One region of the Methylobacterium sp. NMS14P genome, then DNA from elsewhere that is predicted to be linked to it. Evidence: riboswitches for the same ligand, from Rfam matches in the RefSeq annotation. Region 1 holds a riboswitch; each other region holds the start of a gene.
The links. Region 1 has a riboswitch for cobalamin ahead of LOK46_RS14050 (TonB-dependent receptor plug domain-containing protein). Riboswitches for the same ligand answer to the same signal wherever they lie in the genome.
Positions count from the first base shown of each region.

Region 2: another riboswitch for cobalamin. It lies ahead of LOK46_RS04555 (TonB-dependent receptor); the one in region 1 lies ahead of LOK46_RS14050 (TonB-dependent receptor plug domain-containing protein).
Region 3: another riboswitch for cobalamin. It lies ahead of LOK46_RS25765 (TonB-dependent siderophore receptor); the one in region 1 lies ahead of LOK46_RS14050 (TonB-dependent receptor plug domain-containing protein).

Region 1 is NZ_CP087106.1:2,916,185-2,923,816, forward strand. It holds gene LOK46_RS14030 (DUF6925 family protein) at 1-32, opposite strand, end outside; gene LOK46_RS14035 (ABC transporter ATP-binding protein) at 10-825, opposite strand; gene LOK46_RS14040 (FecCD family ABC transporter permease) at 822-1,868, opposite strand; gene LOK46_RS14045 (ABC transporter substrate-binding protein) at 1,865-2,698, opposite strand; gene LOK46_RS14050 (TonB-dependent receptor plug domain-containing protein) at 2,707-4,677, opposite strand; cobalamin riboswitch at 4,797-5,005, opposite strand; gene LOK46_RS14055 (PepSY domain-containing protein) at 5,492-5,764, shown strand; gene LOK46_RS14060 (hypothetical protein) at 5,764-6,021, shown strand; gene LOK46_RS14065 (hypothetical protein) at 6,053-6,229, opposite strand; gene LOK46_RS14070 (phosphatase PAP2 family protein) at 6,405-7,130, opposite strand; gene LOK46_RS14075 (MFS transporter) at 7,140-7,632, opposite strand, start outside.
Region 2 is NZ_CP087106.1:958,681-966,312, reverse strand. It holds gene zigA (zinc metallochaperone GTPase ZigA) at 1-347, opposite strand, end outside; gene LOK46_RS04565 (TonB-dependent receptor) at 533-2,677, shown strand; gene LOK46_RS04560 (PepSY domain-containing protein) at 2,690-4,162, opposite strand; gene LOK46_RS04555 (TonB-dependent receptor) at 4,156-6,339, opposite strand; cobalamin riboswitch at 6,625-6,817, opposite strand; gene LOK46_RS04550 (NUDIX hydrolase) at 6,955-7,389, shown strand; gene LOK46_RS04545 (RluA family pseudouridine synthase) at 7,532-7,632, shown strand, end outside.
Region 3 is NZ_CP087106.1:5,409,663-5,417,294, reverse strand. It holds gene LOK46_RS25770 (hypothetical protein) at 1-358, shown strand, start outside; cobalamin riboswitch at 688-886, shown strand; gene LOK46_RS25765 (TonB-dependent siderophore receptor) at 1,210-3,126, shown strand; gene LOK46_RS25760 (DUF1624 domain-containing protein) at 3,126-4,307, shown strand; partial or broken gene LOK46_RS25755 (TonB-dependent siderophore receptor) at 4,478-5,491, opposite strand; gene nikR (nickel-responsive transcriptional regulator NikR) at 5,494-5,955, opposite strand; gene LOK46_RS25745 (ATP-binding cassette domain-containing protein) at 5,955-6,746, opposite strand; gene LOK46_RS25740 (ATP-binding cassette domain-containing protein) at 6,743-7,525, opposite strand; gene nikC (nickel ABC transporter permease subunit NikC) at 7,522-7,632, opposite strand, start outside.

The sequences.
Region 1 (7,632 bases):
GTGACCGCGTCAGCCCGTGGTGGTGACGTCATCGCGTTCCTCCGTCTGAGCCCCGGACCGCGCCCAGGGCAGGATGTATCGGGTTCCGTCCGAAGCCCAGCCCCGCTCGGCCCTGACCCCGAACGCCTCGGTCAGTATGACGTCGGTCAGGGCCTCCTCCGGGGTGCCGTCCGCGACGAGGCGGCCACCGGCCAGCACGACGATGCGGTCGCAGAACCGGGCCGCGAGCGTTAGGTCGTGGAGCACTGCGACGACGCCGGTGCCGTCCCGGGAGACGCCCCGCAGAAGCGCCATCGCGTCGAGTTGGTGTGCGGGGTCGAGGGCCGTGACCGGTTCGTCAACGAGAAGCCACGGCGCCGCGACCGCGAGCGCCCGGGCGAGCAACGCGCGCATGCGCTCTCCCGAGGAAAGGGTCGGCTCGGCTCGGGCTGCGAGATGGGCGATGTCTGTCCGCGCCATAGCCCGCGCCACCGCAATCTCGTCGGCCTCGGCCAGGGATGCGAACGCACGACGGTGCGGCAGCCGGCCGAGCGCCACAATCTCACGAACCGTCATCGGCCAGCCGACGCCGGTCCCCTGGAACAGGGCGGCGATGCGGCGGGCACGCTCCTCGCGGGCCAAGCCGGACAACGAACGGCCGTCGAGGGTGACCTGACCCTGCGTCGGGACAATGAGCCCCGCCAGAACACGAAGGAGTGTGGTCTTGCCGGCTCCGTTTGGGCCAACCAGCCCGACGAAGCGGCCGGGCTCCAGGGTGAGACCGATGTCTGAGAGGATGGTCCGTCCATCCAGCGTCACCTGGGTGTCGTGCAGGCCGAAGCTCATGCCCGCCTCCCGCGGCTGCGCAGGAGCAGCACGATCAGGAATGGCGCCCCGACCAGAGCGGTCACCACGCCGAGCTTGAGTTCCGGCCGGGTGGCGAGCAGGCGCACGCCGATATCCGCCGCGAGGACCAGGACCGCCCCCGCGAGGCCGCTCGGCAGCAGGCACGCGCCGGGGCGAGCACCAACAAGGGGCCGCATCAGATTCGGCACGACGAGGCCGACGAAGCCGATAGCACCCGAAACCGCGACCCCGCTGCCGACAGCCAGGGCCGCACCGGTGACGAGACGCAGGCGCACGGACACCAAGCCGACCCCGAGGCTCGCGGCGGTGTCCTCGCCAAGCGTCAGGGCGTCGAGGGCGGAGCCTGTCGACAGCATGAGAGCCCAGCCGACAGCCATCAGCGGAAGGCACAGGAGCACGTGGTCCAGACTACGGTCGCTGAGAGAGCCCATCAGCCAGAACACGATCTCCAGGGCCGCGTAGGGGTTCGGCGAGAGGTTCAGTGCCAGCGCGGTCAGTGCCCCGGCCAAGCTCGACAGCCCGACTCCCGCGAGGATCAGCCCGAGGGTACTGCTGCCGCGGGCGGCGAGCGCGTTGAGGAGAAGCGCGGCCACGCCGGCGCCCGCGATGCCGCCGAGCGGTAGGGCAAGGCTCACGGTAGCGGCGAAGCCACCATAGAACACGACCACCGCGCCAAGCGCCGCCGCGGAGGAGATGCCGAGGATGCCCGGGTCCGCGAGCGGGTTGCGCAGGTAGCCCTGCAGCGCTGCGCCGGTCAGGCCGAGGCTGAAGCCAACCAGCACTCCGAGCAGGGCGCGCGGGATGCGAAGCTCCCACAGGACCAGGGCCGGAAGCGTCGTGCGACCGGTAACGAGGTCCGCGAAGGCGGCGGGCACGTCGAAGGGTGCGTAGCCGATGGCGATGGAGGCGAGCGTCAGCGCGAGGGTGGTGAGCCCCAAGACGGCGATGACGGTTCGCCGGGCGCGCGGCGTTCCGAGGCGACGGGAGTCCGTTGGACGGAGCGAGGTGACCGGCGCATTCATGGCCGAGGTGCCTGCGTATTCACTGCGTCGGCGAGGCGCGCCACCACCTCCGCGACCTGCGGCCCCGGACAGGTCCAGAAACGGTTCGGGATGTCGACCGTCCGGTGTGCCCGCGCGAGAGCCCGAAAGACCGGATGGTGCAGGAGTGTGTCGGCGAGCGAAGGCGAGCCCGGTGCGCCCTCGTCGACGACGATCAGGTCCGGGTTCGCCAGCGCCGCCGCTTCGAGGGGCACCTGCCCGAAACGGTCACGCCCGATTTCGGCCGAGACGTTGACGAGGCCGGCGGCGCGGATCAGCGCGTCCCCGAGCCCGCCGGGTGCCACCGTGAAGGCGTTCGGGCGCATCACCAGGGCGCGGAGAGGCCGCCTAGCCGGCACGATGGCGGCAAGACGCGCATCAAGCGTCGCCACCATCGCCTCGCCCCGTTCGGGATGGCCGAGCGCCGCCGCGACCTGCCGGATCTGCGCGCGGACGCCGTCGAGGTCGGCCGGCACGCCGAGTTCGAGCACGGGGGCGCCGACGCGTTTGAGCATGCCCACCGTGGAGCGTGTCGTGAAGGCACCGGCGATGACGAGATCGGGCTTCAGGGCCACGACCTCCTCGGTGAGCCCCCGCGTCACCGGCAGCCCGACCGCCTCGGTCGCGACCGTCGACCCGCGCGGGTCGCGGGCGAGGTAGGTGACGGCCAGAACCTGGTCACGGTCGGCCAGCCGCAGGACGAGCTCGTCGGCGCACAGGTTCATCGAGACTACCCGCACGGGTGCCGCCGCCGCGCCCATGGGTACGGCGGACATCATGGCCGCGAAGGTGATCACGAGGCGCGAAGGCATCGGCGACCTCAGAACGACGTCACGCGGACGCCGCCGTAGACGGCGAGCCCCGGACCCTGGAAGCCGGTCGGGTTCTGGTAGCGCTGGTCGAACAGGTTATCGATCCGCCCGAACACCGTCAGGGTCTCGCTCCAGGCGTAGTTGACCGAGAGGTTCACCAGCGTGAAGCCGGGGGCCTTCAGGCGGGGTACGGAAAAGTCCCGATTGCCGTCCACGAACGACCCCAACACGATTAGCGTGCCGGTCATGGTCAAGCCCGGCATCAGGTTCCAGATCGCGGTCGCGCTGACCTTGTTGCGTGGCCGACGCAGCAGCTCTTGGTGGGCGATCTCGTCCTTCGTCACCGTGGTGGTCCAGTCCAGCCGCCCGCTCCAGAACTCGTTGAAGCGCAGGGCTACGAAGCTCTCGGTGCCAAAGGCGGTCGCACGGCCGACGTTCACGTTGGTGGAGAAGGTCGGGTAGTAGGCCGTCTGGATCAGGTTCTTGAAGTCGGTCTGATAGTAGATCGCACCCACGGTCATGAAGCCGTCGAACAGCGGCTGCTCGAAGCCGCCGTCGAACCCGAAGCTTTCCTCCGGCCGTAGGTTCGGGTTCCCGAAGAAGCGGAAGCCCGGATAGTCCTGATAGAGCTGGCTCAGGGTCGGCGGCTTGAAGCCGGTGCCGACGCTGCCCTTCAGGCGGGTCTCGGTGCCGGGCACGATGTAGCTCGGCGCCACCCGGAAGGTGGTCGCGCCGCCGAACTGGTCGTTCGCGTCGTGGCGGATGTTGGCGACCAGCGCGGCTCCCGCGAAGGGTGTCGTCTGAAGCTCGGCGAAGCCGGCGGTGTTGCCGTTGGATCGGTCGATGCCGGTCGTCTCGAAGCGCTCGTCCTCGCGCTGTGCCCCGAACAGGACGAGGTTGCCGGGTGAGACCTGCCAGTCGCCGCGGTAATCGAACCGGGTCCGCTCCCCGAGGTAGGTGGTGGGCGTCGGCGGCGCGAGCGGGTCGAGCGGGCCGGCGAACAGGCGGTCGAACTTCGAGTAGTTCGCCCCGAAGACGTTGTGGAAGCCGGGCACCGGCGTCCACTCGGCCTCGCCCCTCATGATCAGTTGCTGCTGGTCGTTGAGGTTCCGGTAGGGCAGTGGCACGTACGGGAAGCCGCCGTCGGCCTGGTCGAGATAGGTGCTGTCGGAGAAGCGCAGCACGTAGTTGAGGCGGAACTCGTCGGTGAGTTGCGCCCCGAGCTTGGTCGAGACCGTCTTGATGTCGGTGAAGGCGGTCCGCAACGGCACCCCGCGAGGCAGCAATTCGAACGGCGTGACCTGGACGGCGGATTGCCGGATGTGGCCGACCGACACCGAGTAGTCGAAGATGCCCTCCGAGCCGGAGATGTTGCCGAACTGGTTGAACGTGCCGAACGAGCCGCCCTCGACGGTCGCCGTCGCCCGGGCCGGTCCCTCGCCGCGCTTGGTCACGACGGAGATGACGCCGCCGATGGCGTCTGCGCCATAGAGGCCGCTCTGGGGCCCGCGCAGGATCTCGATCCGCGAGAGGTCGTAGGTCTGCAACTGGCTGAAGTCGAAGGCACGGTTCGGGGTCGACGGGTCGTTGACGTCGATGCCGTCGATCTGGACCTTCACGTGGTTCGAGTTGGTGCCGCGGATGAAGACCGAGGTCTGGCCGCCGGCGCCGCCGGTCTGCACGACGTTGAGGCCGGGCACCTGCTGGAGGGCATCCGGCACCGTCCGGCGCTGCTGCTCCTGAAGCAGGCGGTCGGTGAGCACGGTGACACTTGATCCTGTGTTGGCAATCGGCGTCGGCACGCCCGTGGCCGAGACCGAGATCTCGGACAGGGAGACCGACGCCTGTGCGCCTCCCTGGGCATCGGCGAACGGCGCGGCGACCTGCTGCGCGAGGGCGGGAATGGAGACGAGCAGCGCGGATGCGGCGCATGACAGCGCCAAGCTACGCCGAAGCGCGGAGGGAACGGAACAGGACACGGGACGGCCTCGGGGGACGGCTGTGGCACGTCACCGCGAACGAGGCCTCGGCGGTCGCGTCCTCCAAGGAACCACGCCGCCGCGACACCTCCCAGGACACCCCGCCCGGCAAGCTCCGCGTGTGACCACGGCTGACGGCAGGTCTCCTGGCTCGCGGGTCGTCGCCCTCTCATCGTCTTCCCGGGCGAGGCCGCCCAGTGACGTCGTGATGAAGGACTCGCCGCTTACAGTTGCGGGGGCAGCCGCGGCATCGGTCGAGCCCTCACGGGCGTGGCCTCACCGCGTTCCCTTTTGATCCCCGAGGGGAACCGTCCCGCTCAAGCTAGGCTGCGATGCGTCCATCCGTCAACGCATGGAAACACGTTGTTCAGATGTGTGGCGTCCGGGACGGGTCGCTCGTTGCCGCGATATCGCCTAGCCGACAATACCAAGAACTAGGGTCGGTAGGCTTTAGACGTCCTAGGTCGAGATCGGATCCCGCTCTCGAAGCGCCAATTCTCGACGCAGCTGCTCCTTCACGGCATCTCGTACGGCCGGGCTCCGAAGCTTGCGATGAAGGCTTTCCTTCGTATGGCCCTCGAACGGCCGCTCGGCCTGCCAGCGGCGGCGCGTCATTCCGATGATGGACTCTATCAGCATATCCCAGCCTGCTTTCCTATCGCAGGCTGTTACCCTCGCTCGCCGCGGCGTGGCCAGACCGGGCGGGACATCCCGGTCATTCCGACGGGCATGCCTGCTCTGGCTTCACGGCCGACGTGGGGCAACCGTCCTTCGCGCTGTCCGTTGACGGGCATTGCTGGAATGGAGGCGGCTAATGAAATCCCGGACCCTTGCCCCGATCGCCTTGGCCATGGCCATGTGCTTGGCAGGCCCTGCCATCGCCAAGAGCGACAAGCCCGGGGCCGACTGGATGCCCGCCGAGCAGGTCAAGCAGAAGCTGATGGATGCGGGCTACTCCAGCATCACCGAACTGGAGGCTGACGACGGCCACTGGGAAGGCGAGGGCATGAAGAACGGCGTGAAGATGGAGTTCCACGTCGATCCCAAGACGGGCGCCATCACCAAGGAAAAGCCCGATAAGGACTGATGGGCAAGGCCGGGCAATTCGCCACCGCTGAGGTCGGCGGCGGCAAGAAGGGAAAGCGCACGGCGTATCTGGTTGCCGTGCGCCGGAAGCGCGAGGCGATACGCGTTTACGCCGTGGTCGCGACCTCGGCTGAGGCCGCGCTTGCGCACGTGGACGTACTGACCGAGGACGGCATGGAGACCGAGGTTGTCGGTGCCCTCTCGCGGGACCTGACACGGAGCCTGGGTCTCAAGCCGGGCGAGATGCGGCTCGTCTGACGAGCCAGCCCCCGGCCCTACCACCCGGTACTCAGTACAGCCGCCAGGCTCCAGCCTGCTTCTTGGCCTTCTTCAAGTGGCGCAGGCCTCTGATCGCGCGGACGAGCTTCTTGGCCTGACGCTTCTCGCAGGTCTCGATGACGGGCCGACCGGCGACCTTGACCATGAAGTGCCCTTCGGCCGCCTTCTCCTTGGTGACGTAGTGCATGGTCGGTCTCCTGTCGTTCGGGGCTCGGACGTCGAGCGGCCTGTCTCCGGGGTAAGTGCATGCGGCGACGAAGGGCGCGCGGACGCCCGGGGTGCCTGGAATCGCAGATGGACACGTGGGCTGACCTCGCAACCCGGCTCCCGCCTTCGTGATCCTGACCGAAGCGGCGTTCGTCTTAACGACCGGAGACTCCCTGGGCCGCGATTTCCGCGGTCGCCCGGTCGAGATCCCGTTTGAAGCGAGGGTCGCGGAACAGCACCTCCGCGATGGCGGGCGCAGCGATCTTCCCGGCTTCGAGGTCGGATGGGAAATGGGTGCCGGCAATCATCCGGTTCTCCCCGTAGGAGGCCGCGAACGCGAACAGCGCCTGACGTTTCCTGGGCACGAGGCGCGACAGCACTGTGGCCGCGAGATACCCGAACGTGGCGTGGCCGCTCGGGTAGGACGTGCTGTCGGAGCGATGCCCGAACGTGGCGAGGTCCGGCTTCACCGTGTAGGGCCGCGGCCGGGCGATGGCGGCCTTGGCCGCCAGCACGGCGAGTTCGCCGTCTTGGAACACATGCTCGATAAGCGCCGCGGTGTCCGGCATCGTCTCCGTGGTGAAGGTCGGTCCGAGAACCCCGGTGAAGCGGTCGAGGGTGCACGGCAGGTTCGCGGTGATGCGGCGCTCGTCGTCGGGCGTACGAGCGCGGACGGCAGTTTCCACGGCCTGCATGTCCACCTTGGCCGCTTCCGTGCCGGCCTCAGGCGGGGGCGGCAGGACGCGCTGGAGCGTCATCGCCGCCGGGTCGATGTAGGTGCTGTGCAGCGTCCCGGCGGCGGCGGGCAGGGCGAGGGACAGGAGCACGGCCAGCGTCGCGGTGAACCGCTTACGCCCCCCAATGGCCACCAGATGTTTCACCGTCCCACCTCATGCATTGCCGGGTCGCAACGCCCGCAGCCACGCCGCCGGGCCGACCCAACGCTTCCCGGGGGCGGTCTCCGGCAGCAGCACCACGAGCACCCCCAGCGCGACCGCCGCGACGGCAGCGCACGCGAGATAGGCCGCATCGAACCCCGCCTGCTGGACCAAGGTTCCGGCGATGACGAATGACAGGGAAGCGCCCGCGCCCTGCACCGTCCCGATCAGGCCGTGGGCGGCGTTGTAGCGGCCGGTCCCGCGGGTGATGTCGGCCATCACCAGGGGCTTCACCGCACTGAGCAGCCCGGCACCGACGCCGTCGAGGCACTGGACCGCGATCAGCCAGTACGGGTCGCGCCAGACGAGGTAGAGCAGGGCCCGGGCGGGCAGCGCGGCGAAGCCGATCACGAGGAGGGGCTTGCGGCCCCAGCGCTCGGCCCGGCGGCCGACGATGAGCCCCATCGGCACCATCACCGTCTGCGCTCCGACGATGCAGACGGAG
Region 2 (7,632 bases), 2.0 Mb from region 1:
GTCGAGGCGACCGGCAGCGGCTCGGCGATGCCGGTCCCCTCGATCAGCAGGTAGTCGAACCGCCCCGTCTCCGACAGCCGCCGGACCTCGGCGAGCAGATCGTCGCGCAGGGTGCAACAAATGCAGCCGTTGGTCATCTCGACCAGCGTCTCGTCGGTCCGGGACAGGTCGGCCCCGCCCGCACGGACCAAGTCGGCGTCGATGTTCACCTCGCTCATGTCGTTGACGATCACCGCGACGCGGCGGCCGTCGCGGTTGTTGAGCACGTGATTGAGCAGGGTCGTCTTCCCGGCTCCGAGGAAGCCGGACAGGACGGTGACGGGAAGGCGGGTGTCGTGCTGGGTCATGTCATGATCAAAATGTTATAACATTTCAAAGTCAACCTGTTTCAAGGAGCTGGACGGGAGCGCAGGCCAAGCCGCTGTTGCAACGATGTAACGTTTCTCCGCGGTGTCCGGCGCGCTTGGGATTAACGCTTGCACCGAAGCGACGCGCCGCAACAATGAAACGATATAACACTGTGTGAGTCTCGATGCTTCCCTCGCGCCGCTTCGGTTTCCTCGCCAGCACGGTCCTGTCCTCGACCGTCTGCGTCGGCCTCCTGACACCGTCCGCCGTGCGGGCGCAGCAGGCCGTCGCCCTCGACGAGCTCAGCGTCACCAGCCCGAGCCCGATCCAGCCGTCGCGCGGCGCGGTCGCGGCGGATGCCGCCGTGCCGATCGGCGTCCTGCCGGTGGCGACCAACACGTTCTCACCGGTGACGGTGGTGACCCAGGACCAGATCGCGCGCGACCAGCCGCGGACCCTGGGTGACGCCCTGTTCGACAGGCCGGGCATCTCGGGCACGACCTACGCGCCGGGGGCAGCGTCCCGGCCGATCATCCGCGGCCTCGACAATGCCCGGGTGCGGATCCAGGAGAACGGCATCGTCAACGGCGGCGTGTCCGACCTCGGCGAGGACCACGCCGTGCCGGTCAACCCGCTGGTCGCCGACCGGATCGAGGTGATCCGCGGCCCCGCGACCCTGCGCTACGGCTCGGGGGCCATCGGCGGCGTCGTCTCGGCCGACAACAACCGGGTGCCGACCTTCATCCCGGCGAACGGGGTGCAGGGCCAAGTCACCAGCGGCTTCTCCAGCGTGGATAACGGCCGCCTCGGCGCCGCCACGGTGGATGCCGGCGGCGACGGCATCGCGGTCCACGCCGACGGCTTCAGGACCGCGAACGACAGCTACGCGATCCCCGGCGGGATCCAGCGCAACTCCTACAACGAGTCGCAGGGCGGCGCGGTCGGCATCTCGGCGATCGGCGACCGCGGCTTCGTGGGCATCTCCTTCAGCCACTACGACGCGGTCTACGCGATCCCCGGCGGCGTCGCCGAGCAGGACCGGACCCGCCTGACCCCGAACCAGGACCGAGTCCTGTCGCGGGGCGAGTACCGCCCGCTCGACGGGCCCTTCGAGGTGATCCGCTACTGGGCGGGCTACTCGGTCTACCGTCACAACGAGGTCGGGATCGGCGACGACGGGATCGAGGGCGTCCAGGCGATCTTCAAGAACCGCGAGGCCGAGGGGCGCCTGGAACTCCAGCACGTCCCGGTCTTCACCCCGTTCGGCAAGCTCACCGGCGCGCTCGGCTTCCAGTCGGACCGGCGCGTGATCAACACGCAGCTCGAATCGTTCCTGCCGAAGACGGAGTCGCGCGCGAACGCGGTCTACCTGTTCGAGGAGCTGGAACTGCGTCCGGGCACGCGGCTGCAGGCGGCCGGGCGCTACGAGGTCGACCGGCTGTCGAGCACGGCGGCCCAGTTCCCCTCCGACTACGTGCCGGTCGACGGCCAGGAGCCGTTCCAGTACGCGCGGACCCGGCGCTTCGCCCCGAAGAGCGCCAGCATCGGCGCCCTGCAGGACCTGCCCTACGGCTTCGTGGCGAGCCTCACCGGCTCCTACGTCGAGCGCGGGCCCACGGGCTACGAGCTGTTCTCGCAGGGCCCGCACGACGCCACCGCGACCTTCGAGATCGGCAACCCGAATCTCAAGAAGGAGCGCGCCCGGACCGTCGAGGCCAGCATCCGGCGGGCCGAGGGGCCGTTCCGCCTCGACGCCACCGGCTACTTCACGCGCTACACCGGCTTCATCTACCGGAACTACACGGGCCTGACCTGCGACGACGATTTCGCGTCCTGCGGCGTCGGCACCGACAACCGGCAGATCGTCTACCAGCAGCAGAACGCGACCTTCTACGGCGCCGAGATCATCGGCCAGTACGACCTCGTGCCGGTGGGCAACGGCTTCGCCGGCGTCGAGGCGCAGTTCGACTTCGTCCGCGCCCAGTTCGACAACGGCGCGAACGTGCCGCGCATCCCGCCCTACCGGCTCGGCGGCGGCGTCTACCTGCGGGCCGACGGGTGGTTCGCGCGGGTGAACCTGCTCCACGCCTTCAGCCACGACGCCACGGCCGTGTACGAGACGCCGACCCCCGGCTACGACGACCTGCGCGCCGAGCTGAGCTACACCAAGGCCGTCGATCCCGCGGTCTACGGGGCGAGCGCGATCACCCTCGGCGTCCAGGGCCGCAACCTCCTGAACGACGACATCCGCAACTCGACCTCGTTCAAGAAGGACGAGATCCTGCTGCCGGGGCGGAACGTGCGGCTGTTCCTGACCGCGCGGTTCTGAGGGCCGCGTCGGTCATCGAGGTTTCGGAGCCGGCTGGCCGCGGCGCAGCCTGCGCCAGCCCGCGACGATCCCCGTCACGGCGATCCCGGCCGCCAGGAGGTTGAGGATCCACTGGGCCGCGTCGTGGAGCGGGCGGTTGCCTGTGAGCCCGGGCAGATCGAGGCGGTGCGCCGCGTCGAACAGCCAGCGGTTGATCCGGCCGGAGCGGTCCAGGCGCTGGAGGATGGTTCCGTCCCGGGGATCGACGTGGAGCCAGGTGGCGTCCGGGTCGCCGAACCGCAGGCGCAGCACCGGGAGCGGCCGCGGATCGGACCCGTGCGGGTACCAGTACAGGTCGTAGGCGCTCAGGCGCTCCGCCGCCCGCAACCCGCCGCCGGGCAGCGTCGGGGCCGCGGCACGCGCGATCGCGGCGGCATCGAGGGCCGCGCCGTCATCCGCGCGGCGCGCCGGGACGCCGGCCGGGCCGTCGGCGACGATCCACCATGCTCCGCCGATCGCGGCGAAGCGCAGCGCTCGCGTCCCGGGCCCCGCGAAGCCGCGCAGGGCCTCGGCGGTGAGGCCGAGGCCCTGCGGCTGTCCGGCATAGGCGGCGCGGATGGCGTCGGGCGCCGCGGTCGACGCGAACCAGCGGTTCGGGTTCATCGAGATCCAGCCGCTCAGGATGAAGGTGCTGAGTCCGATCCCGCCGGCGAGGCCGAACAGGTGGTGCCAGCGGGCGAGCCCGCGATAGGGCGTGACGGCCCCGCCCGCGTAGCGCCGCCGGAGGCGCAGGCGCCAGATCCCGATCGCCAGCCCGCTCAGCGCCCCCAGGGCGGCGAGGCCCGACAGCCACAGCAGGACCGTCCGCCACAGCTCCGCCCGGGCGCGCAGCGGCGTGAGGTAGATCCAGTGCGCCACGGCGCCGACCCAGTTCCAGGCCCGCTCGGACCGGGTCGTGTCGAGGGCGATCTCGCCGGTGACCCGCGAGACGTAGAGTTCGGTCCCCGCCGGGTCGTCGAGGGCGACCTTCAGGAAGGGGCGGAGCGGGTCGTACCGGGCCGTGACGGTCCACTGGTCGCGCTCGACCGGCTCGACGCGCGCCTCCAGCGTCCCCTCCCCCGCGAGACGCCGCGCGTCTTCCGGCGTCACCGGCCCGAGGCGCGCGCCGGTCCGCGCCGAGACCGTGGCCCGGCCGCCGTCGCGGTCGGCGATCCGGTAGATGGCCTCCCCGCCCCGCATCTCCAGGCCGAAGGCGGCCGGCACGCCGCCGAGGCCGCCGGCGCGGAGAGCGTCATCCGGCGAGACCATGATTTGGTCCCAGGCGATCGGGCCGAGCCGTGACAGGCGCTCGGCCGCGGTGAGCGCCGGGAACGGCACGTAGAGCATCACCAGCCCGGAACCGATCCACAGGGCGAAGAGCAGCCCCGCGGCGATTCCGGCCCAGCGGTGGAACAGGAGCAGCCAGCGCCGTCCCGCCTTGCCGAGCCGGCGCGGCAGGCTCACCACGTCACCGTGTAGGCGACCTCGACCGAGCGCGGGCGCCCGAGCAGCCAGTTGGTGCCGACCCCGTTCACGGCGTTGCCCGAGATCGCGTAGACCTTGTCGAACAGGTTGTAGACCCGCAGGGACAGGCGCGACTCCGCCGTGACCTGATGGTCGAGGACCACGTTGACGAGGTTGTAGGCCGGGCGACGCGCCGTGTTGCCGAAGTCGCTGTAGACCTGCCCGACGTTCTGCAGCCCGACCCGCGCGGTCCAGTCGCGGGCGACGTCCCAGGTCAGCCAGAGGTTGGCCACGCGCTCGGGCACGTCGATCGGCTGGTTGCCGGCATACGAGACCGTGGCGCCGCCCACCGTCTGGTCGAACCGGTCGTACTGCGCGTGGAGGAGCGCAAGGTTGCCGTCGAGGCGCCAGCCCGGCGCGAACCGCCAGCCCAGCGCCAGCTCGAAGCCCTGCGAGGACTGGCTCCCGACCTGCGTCGAGAGCGTCGGCTGGCCGGGGATCGCCGAGATCAGGTTGTCCTTGACGATCCGGTAGCCCGCCACGGTCCATTCCAGGGCGCCGTCGAAGGCCAGCCCCTTGGCGCCGATCTCGACCTGATCGCCGGTCGCGAGCTTGAAGCCGGCCAGCGACTGCGACAGCGTGATCAGGCTGTTCACCGGGTCGGTGGCGAAGCTGTACTGGGCGTAGAGCGCGCTGTCCGGCGTCGGGTTGTAGACGAGGCCGAACCGGTAGCCCAGCGCCCGGTAGGTCTTCTCGAACCGCGATCCGGTCTGCAGATCCTCGCGGTTCAGCGTCGGCACGTCGAGGCGCACGCCGGTGAGGAACGAGAGCTTGTCCGACAGGATCAGCCGGTCCTCGGCGAAGACCGAGGCCTGGCTCGTCTGCGTGGCGTAGGCCGGACGGGCCCGCCCGTTCTGCGGGAACAGGCCCGGATCGTAGCCGGTGAGCGGGACGCTCGTGGTCTGGTCGAAGTAGAAGTTGTTGGTGTGGCGGAAATCGATGTGGTTCACGTCGAAGCCGGCCACGAACTGGTTCGGCAACCCGAACAGGCTGCCCCGGAAGGTCGCGTCGAGGCGGTCTCCGACCTGCTCCTGGCTGTGGTAGATCTCCAGGTAGTCGCCCCGGTCCACGAGCCCGGTGCCGCGGTTGTAGCTGTACTGCTCGACGTCGAGCCAGTGGCGCCGGCTGGTGAGCCGGTAGGCGGTGTTGCGGATCGTGATGTCGGCCGAGGGGGACCACTCGGTCTTGAGCTGGGTCCAGTTGTCGGCCCAGGTGATCTTCGCGTCGCGGACGTTGTAGTTGTTGAACCGGATGAGATCCGGGATGCGTCCCTCGACGAGCGGCGTGCCCCAGTAGCGGGCCGGTTCCTGGTAGCCGAGATCGTGGCTCAGGGTGAAGGCGAGGTCGGCGCTCGGCCGGAACAGCAGGGCTGCGGAGACGGCGAGGTTGCGGAAATCGCCCTCCGGCCGCATCCAGCCGTCGGCGCGGTTGCCGCTGACGTTGAGGCGGTACGCGAAGGTGTCGCCGTACTCCGCCTGGCCCAGCGGGCCGCCGGAATCGAGGGCGAGCCGCGCGACCCCGTCGGTGCCGATGACCGCGCGGGCGGCGTTGATCGGCACGAAGACCGGCTTCTTGGGCACCACGTTGATGACGCCGCCGATGGCGCCGTCGCCGTACAGCACCGAGGACGGCCCGCGCAGCACCTCGATCCGCTCGACGTTCCACGTGTCGAACGGGAAGGTCACGGTATTGGCGCCGACGTAGAAGCGCGTGCCGTCGTAGAGTTGCTGGATCGAGTTCGGGCCGGCAAAGCCGCGGGACGTGAACGCGCCGTTGCCGTTGCCGGGCGCCGCGATGGTGGTGATGCCGGTCGCGTCCTGGGTCACGGCCTCGGCGATCGTGTCCTGGCCGCGGAGCCGCGCGGTCTCGCCCGACACGATGTCGAGGCTGGCCGGCGTCTCCAGCGGCGTCAGGCCGAGGCGGCTCGCGGTCCGGTCGGGCGTGCGCAGGTTGAGGCCGTTCGGCGGGAGGCGGCCCGGGTCACCGCCCGCGCCGGCGACGGACAGTTCGTCCAGGGTGACCGCGTCCTGGGCGGCGGTCGGACTGGCGAGGAGCGCGAGGAGAACGCCGCAGAGCGGGGCCCGCCCGCCGAGGCAGGAGCGATAGGTCGATGGAGACATGGGAGAAGCGGTCCGTGCACGGCGCGCGCCGGCCCCCGCGTCGTACAAGCATTGTAATAACATTACAATGCGACCGCTGTCCGGCAGCCTCTGCCTGCGCGGGCGCGCGACGGCGTCCTGCGACAGGGCTCGAGTGGTTCGGGACGGCGGAGACGGGCATGGGGAACGGCGTCGCGGGCGCGCTTGCTGTGGCACGTCACCGCGAACGAGGCCTCGGCGACCGCCTCCCCTCGGGACTGGCGGCGCCTCGACACCCGCCAGGACACCCCGCCCGGCGCGTTTCGCGTGTGACCACGGCTGACGGCAGGTCTCCTGGCTCGCGGGTCGCCGCCCTCGCACCGTCTTCCCGGGGTGACCCAGTGACGTGGTGGTGAAGGGCTCGCCGCTTACAGTTGCGGGGGCAGCCGCGGCTTCGGGGCGAGCCCCTCATCGCGTTCCCTTTTGATCCCCGAGGGGAACCGTCGCGCACAGCTTGGCCGCAGCGTGCCCGGGCGTCAACCGTATGTCCGGTTGTTGCCGTGGATCGGCGCGCGGCACGTCGGCCCGTTGCGGCCTCACCGACGGCGGGCTAGCCCGTGCGGGATGACGGTCTGGCGGCCCCCTGCGGAGATTCGCGTGAAGGCGCTGGGTCTGCCCCGGCGCGGCAACAGCCTGCTCGTGGCGGAGGTCCGCGCGGATGACGGGCGGCTGAAAGGCGTCCGGCCCCTCGGCGGCAGCGTCGCGTTCGGCGAGCGGGTCGAGGACGCCCTGATCCGGGAGTTCCGGGAGGAGCTCGGTGTCACCGTCTCGGTGCTCGGCGGCCCCCGCGTCATGGAGAACATCTTCACGCATGAGGGGCAGGTCGGTCACGAGGTGCTGTTCCTGTTCCCCGTCGCCCTGCCGCCGGGGCGGTTCGACGGGCAGGAGCGCTTCGTCTTCCACGAGGATTCCGGCACCGCTTGCGTGGCGCGGTGGTGCGATCTGGACGGGCTCGACGTGCCGGGCGGTCCGGATCTCTTCCCCGCCGGCCTGAAGGCCCCGCTCCGCGACGCGTGGGGTGCGGAGCCCTGACGGACCGAGCCGGTCCACCGCCTTTGCCGCTCGGCGCGGGCGATGCTACAGCCGGGCAATCCCATCGGTCCGGACGTCCGCGACGCCGCGGCCCACGCGCCCGGACGCTCCGTCCGACGCGAAGACGGGTGCCGGCGGAAGCATGACGACACGACCTCCCAAAAGTGGCGGGCCGAAGGGGCGCAAGCCTCAGGCCGGCAAGTTCAGCACCAGCAAGTTCAGGGGCGGCAAGGCCCAGGCCGA
Region 3 (7,632 bases), 2.5 Mb from region 1:
CGCCGCCGTCAATGTCGGCTTCGCGCTCTCCACGACGCGGCTGACCGTGATGGACGCGCCCGTGCGCGGATCGGGGATCGAGGTGGCGGGGGCGCTGGCCTACTGCGTCCGGCCCGGCCTCTTCCTCGGCGGCGAGGCACGCTATGCCCGGACCTACGACGGCCTGGCGCTAGACCGGTTCGCGGGCGAGGCCGTGTATCTCGGACCGACCGCCTACACGACCCTGTCACCCCAGGCCTGGGCCTCGTTCACCTGGAGCTTCCAGGTGGCCGGGCAGGCGATGGGCGAGCCCGGACCGCTCGACCTGTCGAGCTTCGACCGCCATCAGATGCGGTTGCGCGTTGGGTACAGCTTCTGACCGCGGCCTGCGGGCTTCACAGGGGCGAGGGACAGGCGCCAAGACAGCGGGAGGACGCCGGTCTTCGGGTGCTTTGACGGAGAGACTGGCGGAGAGGGGATGCCGCCGTATGATTTAGAAAAACATTACACATCAAAGACTTATTTGATCGGCCGCGGAGGCATCTGTGCCACCACAATGGCCCGTGGGGTGCGTCTCAGCAAGCGGCGCAAGACCGCCTCAACACGACCTTCTGGGGACGACTGAAACGGTGGTGCGCCTATCGCCGAATGGATTGCGACGTTCGCCGGATGGATTGTTGGCTCGCGTTGACTCACGAGTTCGTGAGGCTGTAGCTGGATCGTGACGGTTCCCCCTTCGGGGGATCAAAAGGGAACGCGGTGAGGGTCTCCCCGATGCCGCGGCTGCCCCCGCAACTGTAAGCGGCGAGCCCAGCACCACCGCGTCACTGGATGAGCCTCATCCGGGAAGACGGTGCGAGGGCGGTGACCCGTGAGCCAGGAGACCTGCCGTCAGCCGTGGTCACACGCGAAACGCGTCGGGCGGGGTGTCCTGACGGGTGTCAAAGCGCTGCCTCGTGAGGTGGTCGCCAAGGCCTCGTTCGCGGTGACGTGCCACTGCCGTCCCGAGGTCTTGAGTCCGTGTCCCGTCCCGCGCCGCAATGGCGGCTTCGCGCATCCGTCGCATCACTCGCTCTCGTATTCCTTGGGCTGACCCCGGCGACCGCCCAGGGCTTACGAGCCGACGCCGCCACAGAGGCGGTCGTTCTCGACCCGCTCTCGGTCGAGGGCAGCTACACCGCCGCCCCCACCTACCAGGTCAGGGATCTCTACAGCGGGACCAAGACCGTGATGCCGCGGCTCTCGCTGCCGCAGCAGGTCGACGTCGTGCCCCAGGAGGTCCTGCGGGATACTGCCGCCACGCGCGTCGAGCGCGCCCTCGACTACGTGCCGGGCGTCGGCAAGCAGAACGATTTCGGCGCCCAGAACCTCGCGCTCTACTCGGTGCGCGGCTTCGCCACCCAGGACATCTTCTTCAACGGCTTCAACATCGCCCGCGGCTACAACGGCGCGCCGGACACCCAGAACGTGCAGTCCATCGAGGTGCTCAAGGGACCGAGCGGGGCACTCTATGGGCGCAGCGACCAGGGCGGCACCGTCAACATCCTGACCAAGCAGCCCGTGGCCTTGCCCTTCGTGGAGACGGGCACGCTGTTCGGGAGCTTCGGCACGGCGCGCACCACCGTCGATGCCGGCGGGCCGCTGAACGAGGAAGGCACCGTCCTCTACCGGTTCAATGGCGCGCTCTCCCGGCAGGACAGTTTTCGCGATTTCGTCGACGGCGACCGCGTCTTGGTCGCACCGGTGGTGAGCTGGCTGATCAGCCCGGAGACCAAGCTCACCGTCGAGGCTCAGTACCTGCGCAACCGCCAGACCTTCGACCGCGGCACCACCGCGGTGAACAACCGCCTGGGCCTCGTCCCGCGCTCGCGCTTCTTCGGTGAGCCGGGCGACGACTCCGTGTCGGAGGCCGGGATCCTGCAGATCCGCCTCGATCACGCCTTCAACGCCGACTGGCAGCTCAGAGTCGCCGGACACTTCAACACCGGCAGCCTGACCGGTTTGCAGACCGGCGCGACCGGCCTCCTCGATGACGGCCGTACCCTGCTGCGCGAGTTCCGCCGGCACGACTTCACCTGGGGCGTGGCGATCGGGCAGGCCGAGCTCGTCGGGCACTTCGACACCGGGCCGTTCGCCCATACCGTGCTGCTCGGCCTGGAGCACGAGCGCTACAACAGCACCGAGAACCTGCTTCGCTCGACGCCGCGGCTCGACCCTTTCGCCATCGACCTGTTCACCCCGGTCTACGGCCAGCCCAAGCCGCCCTTCACGCGGCGCTACAGCGCGAGCGAGAACGTCGGGAACACCGCCGTCTACGTGCAGGATCAGATCGCGCTCAGCCCGGAATGGAAGCTCCTCATCGGCAACCGGACCGACTTCTACAACCAGACCTTCCGCGACAAGGTCGGCAACGAGCGCACGGAGCAGGACCGGACCGGCTTCTCGCCCCGCGCGGGTCTCGTCTACCAGCCGCTCTCCTTCCTCTCGCTCTACGGCAACGTGGCGGCCTCGTTCCGTCCCAACACCGGCTTCGACATCGCGACCCGTCCCTTCGCCCCAGAGACCGGCTTCGGCTACGAGGCCGGCATCAAGCTCGACCTCTTCACCGGCCTGAGCGTGACCGGCGCGGCGTTCCACATCGAGAAGGAGAACGTCCTGACAACGGACCCGCGGGACTTCTTCTTCCAGATCGCCGCCGGGGCGGTGCGGAGCCAGGGCTTCGATCTCAGCTTCGTCGGACAGGTGACGCCCGAGTTCCGGGTGATCGGCGGTTACGCCTTCATCGACGCCGCGGTGACCCGCGACGAGGTCCTGCGGGTCGGCTCGCCGCTCCTCAACATCCCGCGCCACTCCGGCAGCCTGCTCGGGGTCTACGAGGTCCAGGCCGGCGACTGGAAGGGTTTTGGGTTCGGCGGTGGCGTTCGGGCCGTCGGCTCGCGTCTCGGGGACAGCGGCAACGAGCGGTTCCGGCTTCCTGGCTACGTGCTGACCGACGCCCTGGCCTACTACCGCTACGAGAACCTGCGCTTCGGGCTCAACGTCGATAACATCTTCGACGAGACGTACTACGAGCGCTCCTACAACACATTCTGGGTCGGCGTCGGCGAACCGCGGCGGGTGACCGTCAGCATGACGGCGCGCTTCTGATGGGCGTGCATCCTGGAACGCTGCAGGCGTCGACGAAGGCACCGGCCGCGACCGGACGCCTCGCGTCCATCGACGCCCTGCGCGGGCTGGTGATGGTGCTGATGCTCCTCGACCACCTGCGTGAAACCTGGTTTCTGCACGTGCCGGTCGCCGATCCAGTCGATGCCAGGACCGCCCTGCCAGCCCTGTATCTCGCCCGCCTCGCGGCCAGCCTGTGCGCGCCGATCTTCATCGTGCTGACGGGCGTGGCCGCGTACCTGTTCAGCGCCCGGCACACCCTGGCGGAGACGCGCGCCTATCTCGTGAAGCGCGGTCTCGTGCTCATGGCCCTGGAGGTCTTCTACCTCTCGGAACTGTACTGGGGCGTCGCCAGCCCGACGCTTTGGCTTCAGGTGATCTGGTGCATCGGCGTGTGCATGATCGTCCTGGCAGCGCTGATCGGCCTGCCGCGCTCGGCGTTATTCGCGGTCGGAATGCTGGTCGTTTGCGGACACAACCTCCTCGATCCGATTCAACTTCAGCCCGACAACCCCCTCTTTACCGTCTGGGCCATGCTGCACCAGCGCGACGTCATTCCCCTTCCCTTCGGATTGGTCGCGAAGACGACCTATCCGGTGCTTCCCTGGATCGGTGTCATCGCGCTCGGCTATGCCATCGGTCCGTGGTTCCTCCCCGGTGTCGCCACACGTCGGCGCGAGCGCCGTTTCGCTGCCGTCGGCATCACGTTGCTGGTCACCTTCGCGCTGCTGCGTCTGGCGAACGGCTACGGGGACAGGCCCTGGTTCATCGTCGACGAGAGCGCCTTGCGGACCGCGATGAGCTTCTTCGCGTTGACGAAGTATCCGCCATCGCTGCTGTTCCTGCTCCTGACGCTCGGGAGCGGGGCGCTATTGCTCGTCCTATTGGAGCGCATGGGCGACCGCCCGGTCGTCGCGGCGCTGGCGGTGTTCGGCGGTGCGCCGCTCTTCTTCTACCTGTTTCACCTGACGGTTCTGCGGCTGCTCTACCACGGCGCGTTCGCGACCTGGGGCGCGACGCAGGGGACCGTGTTCGGCGTCGGCAACTATGCGTGGATTCTCGTGTGGTCCGCTGGGCTGATCGCGCCCCTCTACTTCCCGACGGCATGGTTCTCGCGCCTCAAGGCGTCGCGGCGCGACATCGCTTGGCTCAAGTACCTCTAGGTCAATCTGCAATATGCTTGTCCCGTGAGGGGCTGCTTGCGGCGTGCTATGATCATACGGCAGCCCCCAACAGAACCCTCAAAGCGGATTTCGATCTGGCGCGAACAATACCGTCGACGACGCCCGCCTTGAGCCGCAGGGTCAGAAGCTGACCGTGAGCGACCCGGTGACGCGCCTCGGCGATCCTGGGTAGACGCGGTACACGTTGAGCGAGCTCTCATGGTGCTCTGCCCCGGCTCCCCGAGGAAGCGCGAGATCGGCAGGAAGCCGAGCTGCTTGTTGATGGCGATCACGCCCCGGTCGAAGATGATCCGGTTGCGCTGGATGTCGGCCTCGACGGTGACGCGCGTGTCCGGCGTGATCTGCCAGCTCACCACCGGAGCGACGAGCAGCCGGTCGCTGTCGACGAAGTCGCGGAAGCTGCCCGCGCCCTGGGCCGCGAAGTTGAAGCGGTAGAGGACGGTGCCGTCCTCGGTGAGCGGACCACCCGCGTCGACGGTCCCGCGGGTCAGGCCGAACGAGTCGAGCTGGTTGCCAAACTCGACGAAGCGCTGGGCGGTCGGCTGCTTGGTGACGATGTTGACGAGCCCGCCCGGATCGCTGCGTCCGAACAGGCCGGCGCCCGGCCCTTTCAGAACCTCGATGCGCTCGATGTTCTGCGCGTCGGGCGGGGGCGGCGTACCGCGGTTGAGGGGGAAGCCGTTCTGGTAGATCTCCGAGGTGGTGACGCCGCGGATGGCGTAGCTGAAGATGCTGAGGCCGCCGAAATTGTTCTGCTGCGCCACGCCCGGCAGGTAATTGAAAACCCGGTCGACCCGGGTGGCGGCGAGATCGGTGATGGCCTCGCGCGGCGCGACCGTGACCACCTGGGGGACATCCAGTTGCGGCGTGTCGGTCTTGGTGCTGCTGACCGCCCGCCCGGCTCCGTAGCCCGGTGTTGGGCCGATCAGGCCGATCAGGCCGATCGTGCCGGCGGCGGTCGTCGTGCCGGACGGCGAGCCGGCTCCGACCGACTCGACCGACAGCTCTTCCAGCGCCACGCTCTCCTGCGCCCGCGCCTCGCTCGAGGGCGTCCCTGTGGCGAGCACGGCCGCGAGGGCGAGACCGGTGCCGTTTCGCGCGCCACGTGACGGGCGGGTCACCCGCCGACGGACAGGGGCCCGGGCCGGATGGAGCACCCGCATCATCACGTCCGGATATGCTCGTGGGGATGGGGCGTGTGCCCGTGCGGGTGGTCCACGACCTCGATCCGCGCCGGGATGATCGACAGGCTGTCGTGGCGCACGCCGCGCTGTGTCGCGATTGCGTCGACGAAGGCGTGGATCTCCCGGACACGCCCGCGCAGGACGAGGGTGTGCAGCGCCGCCTCGTGGTCCAGTGGCACCTGCACCTGCGTGATGACGAGGTCATGCCTTGCCCGCTGTTCCTCCGCGAGGCGCTGCCCAAGGTCTCGCACGCCGGCTTCCGCCACGAAGGTGAAGGTCGCCACGCAGGCGTGGTCGGGATCGCGCTCGCGGCGCGCTTCCGCGAGGCCCCGGCGCAGCAGGTCGCGCATCGCCTCCGAACGGCCCGCGTAGCAGCGGACCTCCGCGATCCGGTCAACGGCGTCGACGAGTTCGTGGTCCAGGGTGACGGTAATCCGCTGCATCAGCTTGCACCCGCTGGGAGGGCCGGGAGGACGGCGTCGACGAGCTCGCGCGCGGCCGGATGCTCGAGCTCAAGCCTCGGTCGACACGGCGACGAGTCGACGACCCGCCCGTCGTCGAGAACGACGACCCGATCCGCGAACCGGCTCGCCAGACGGATGTCATGCGTGACGAGCAGGAAGGCGGTTCCCTGTTCATGTCGCAGGACGGTGAGGCGGTCGAGGATCTCGATCTGTAGCGGCGCGTCCAGGTTCGAGACCGCCTCATCGAGCACGACGAGCGCAGGTCGGGTAGCCAGCGCCCTGGCGAGGCCGACGCGCTGCACCTGGCCGCCGGAGAGCTGGCTCGGGAGCCGCCCGATCACGGATGGGTCGAGACCGACGAGAGACAACAGCGCATGGACCCGTGCTCGCCTCTCCGTCGCCGAGAAGCCGGTCAGATGCCGCAACGGCTCCGCAATCGTGCGGCCTACCGTATGGCGCGGGTTCACCGCCGTGAGCGGGTCCTGAAGAACCATCTGGACCGCCGACCTGAAAGCTCGCCGCCCCGCGTCGTCGAGCCCGGCTAGACCCATTCCGCGGAACCGCACGACACCGGCAGAGGGGCGTTCCAGGCCGAGGAGGAGGCGGGCCAGCGTGCTCTTGCCCGAACCGCTGCGTCCGATCAGGGCGACGCACCCGCCCTCCTCGATGGCGAGGTCGACGTCTGCGAGGACGGGTCGTGGCGCGCCGCGGCGCCACCCGGTGCCCGCGTAGACTTTGCCGAGCCCATGGGCGGACAGGAGGGCCGTCACCGCGCGACCTCGTGAAGGGCTCGGTGAGCCGCGAGCAGCGCCCGCGTCTCCGGTCGGTCCGGCCGTGCGAAGACTGATGCCGTGCCTCCCGTTTCGACGATCCGCCCGTCCGCCATCACGGCCATGCGATTTGCAAGGCGGGCGACGACGCCCAGATCGTGCGTGACGATCAGGAGGCCGAGGCCTCTGTCGCGCACGAGGGCTGCCAGCAGGTCGAGGATCCGAGCCTGGGCGACGAGGTCGAGATCCGTCGTCGGCTCGTCGGCGACCAGGAAGGGAGCCCTCGCGAGCAAGGCGAGCGCGATCATAGCGCGCTGGAGCATGCCGCCGGACATCTGGAACGGGTAGAGGTCCGGCACCCGCGGATCGTCGCCGAGCCCGACGGCCGCCAACGCCTCGCGCATCGCCGCCCGGCTCTCGGTGCGCTGGAGGCCCACAGCCGCGCCGGTTTCACCCGCATGGTCACCCATCGTGCGCAGCGGGTTGAAGGCCGAGCGGGGCGCCTGGAGCACGGTGGCGACCGTCCGGCCGCGGAGCTCAGCTGGCGCCACCGCCGTGCCGTCGAGGTGGATGCGACCGGCGACGCGCCGGGTCCCAGGCGGCAGCGTGTCGAGGAGCGCCGCGCAGGCCAGAGACTTGCCCGAGCCGCTCGTGCCGACGAGGGCCAGCACCTCGCCCGTGCGCAGTTCGAACGAGGCGTCGGCGACCAGCGGCACGGCCTCGGCTCCGCGCCGGGTCTCGACGCGCAGGTTCTCGGCCCGGAGCACCCGCGGGCTCATAGGCCACGCTCCGCAACGAGTGTCGGGTCGAGGCGGTCGCGCAGCGCGTCGCCGAGCTGGTTGAACGCGAGGACGGCGACGGCGATCGCGAGCCCCGGCCAGACGAC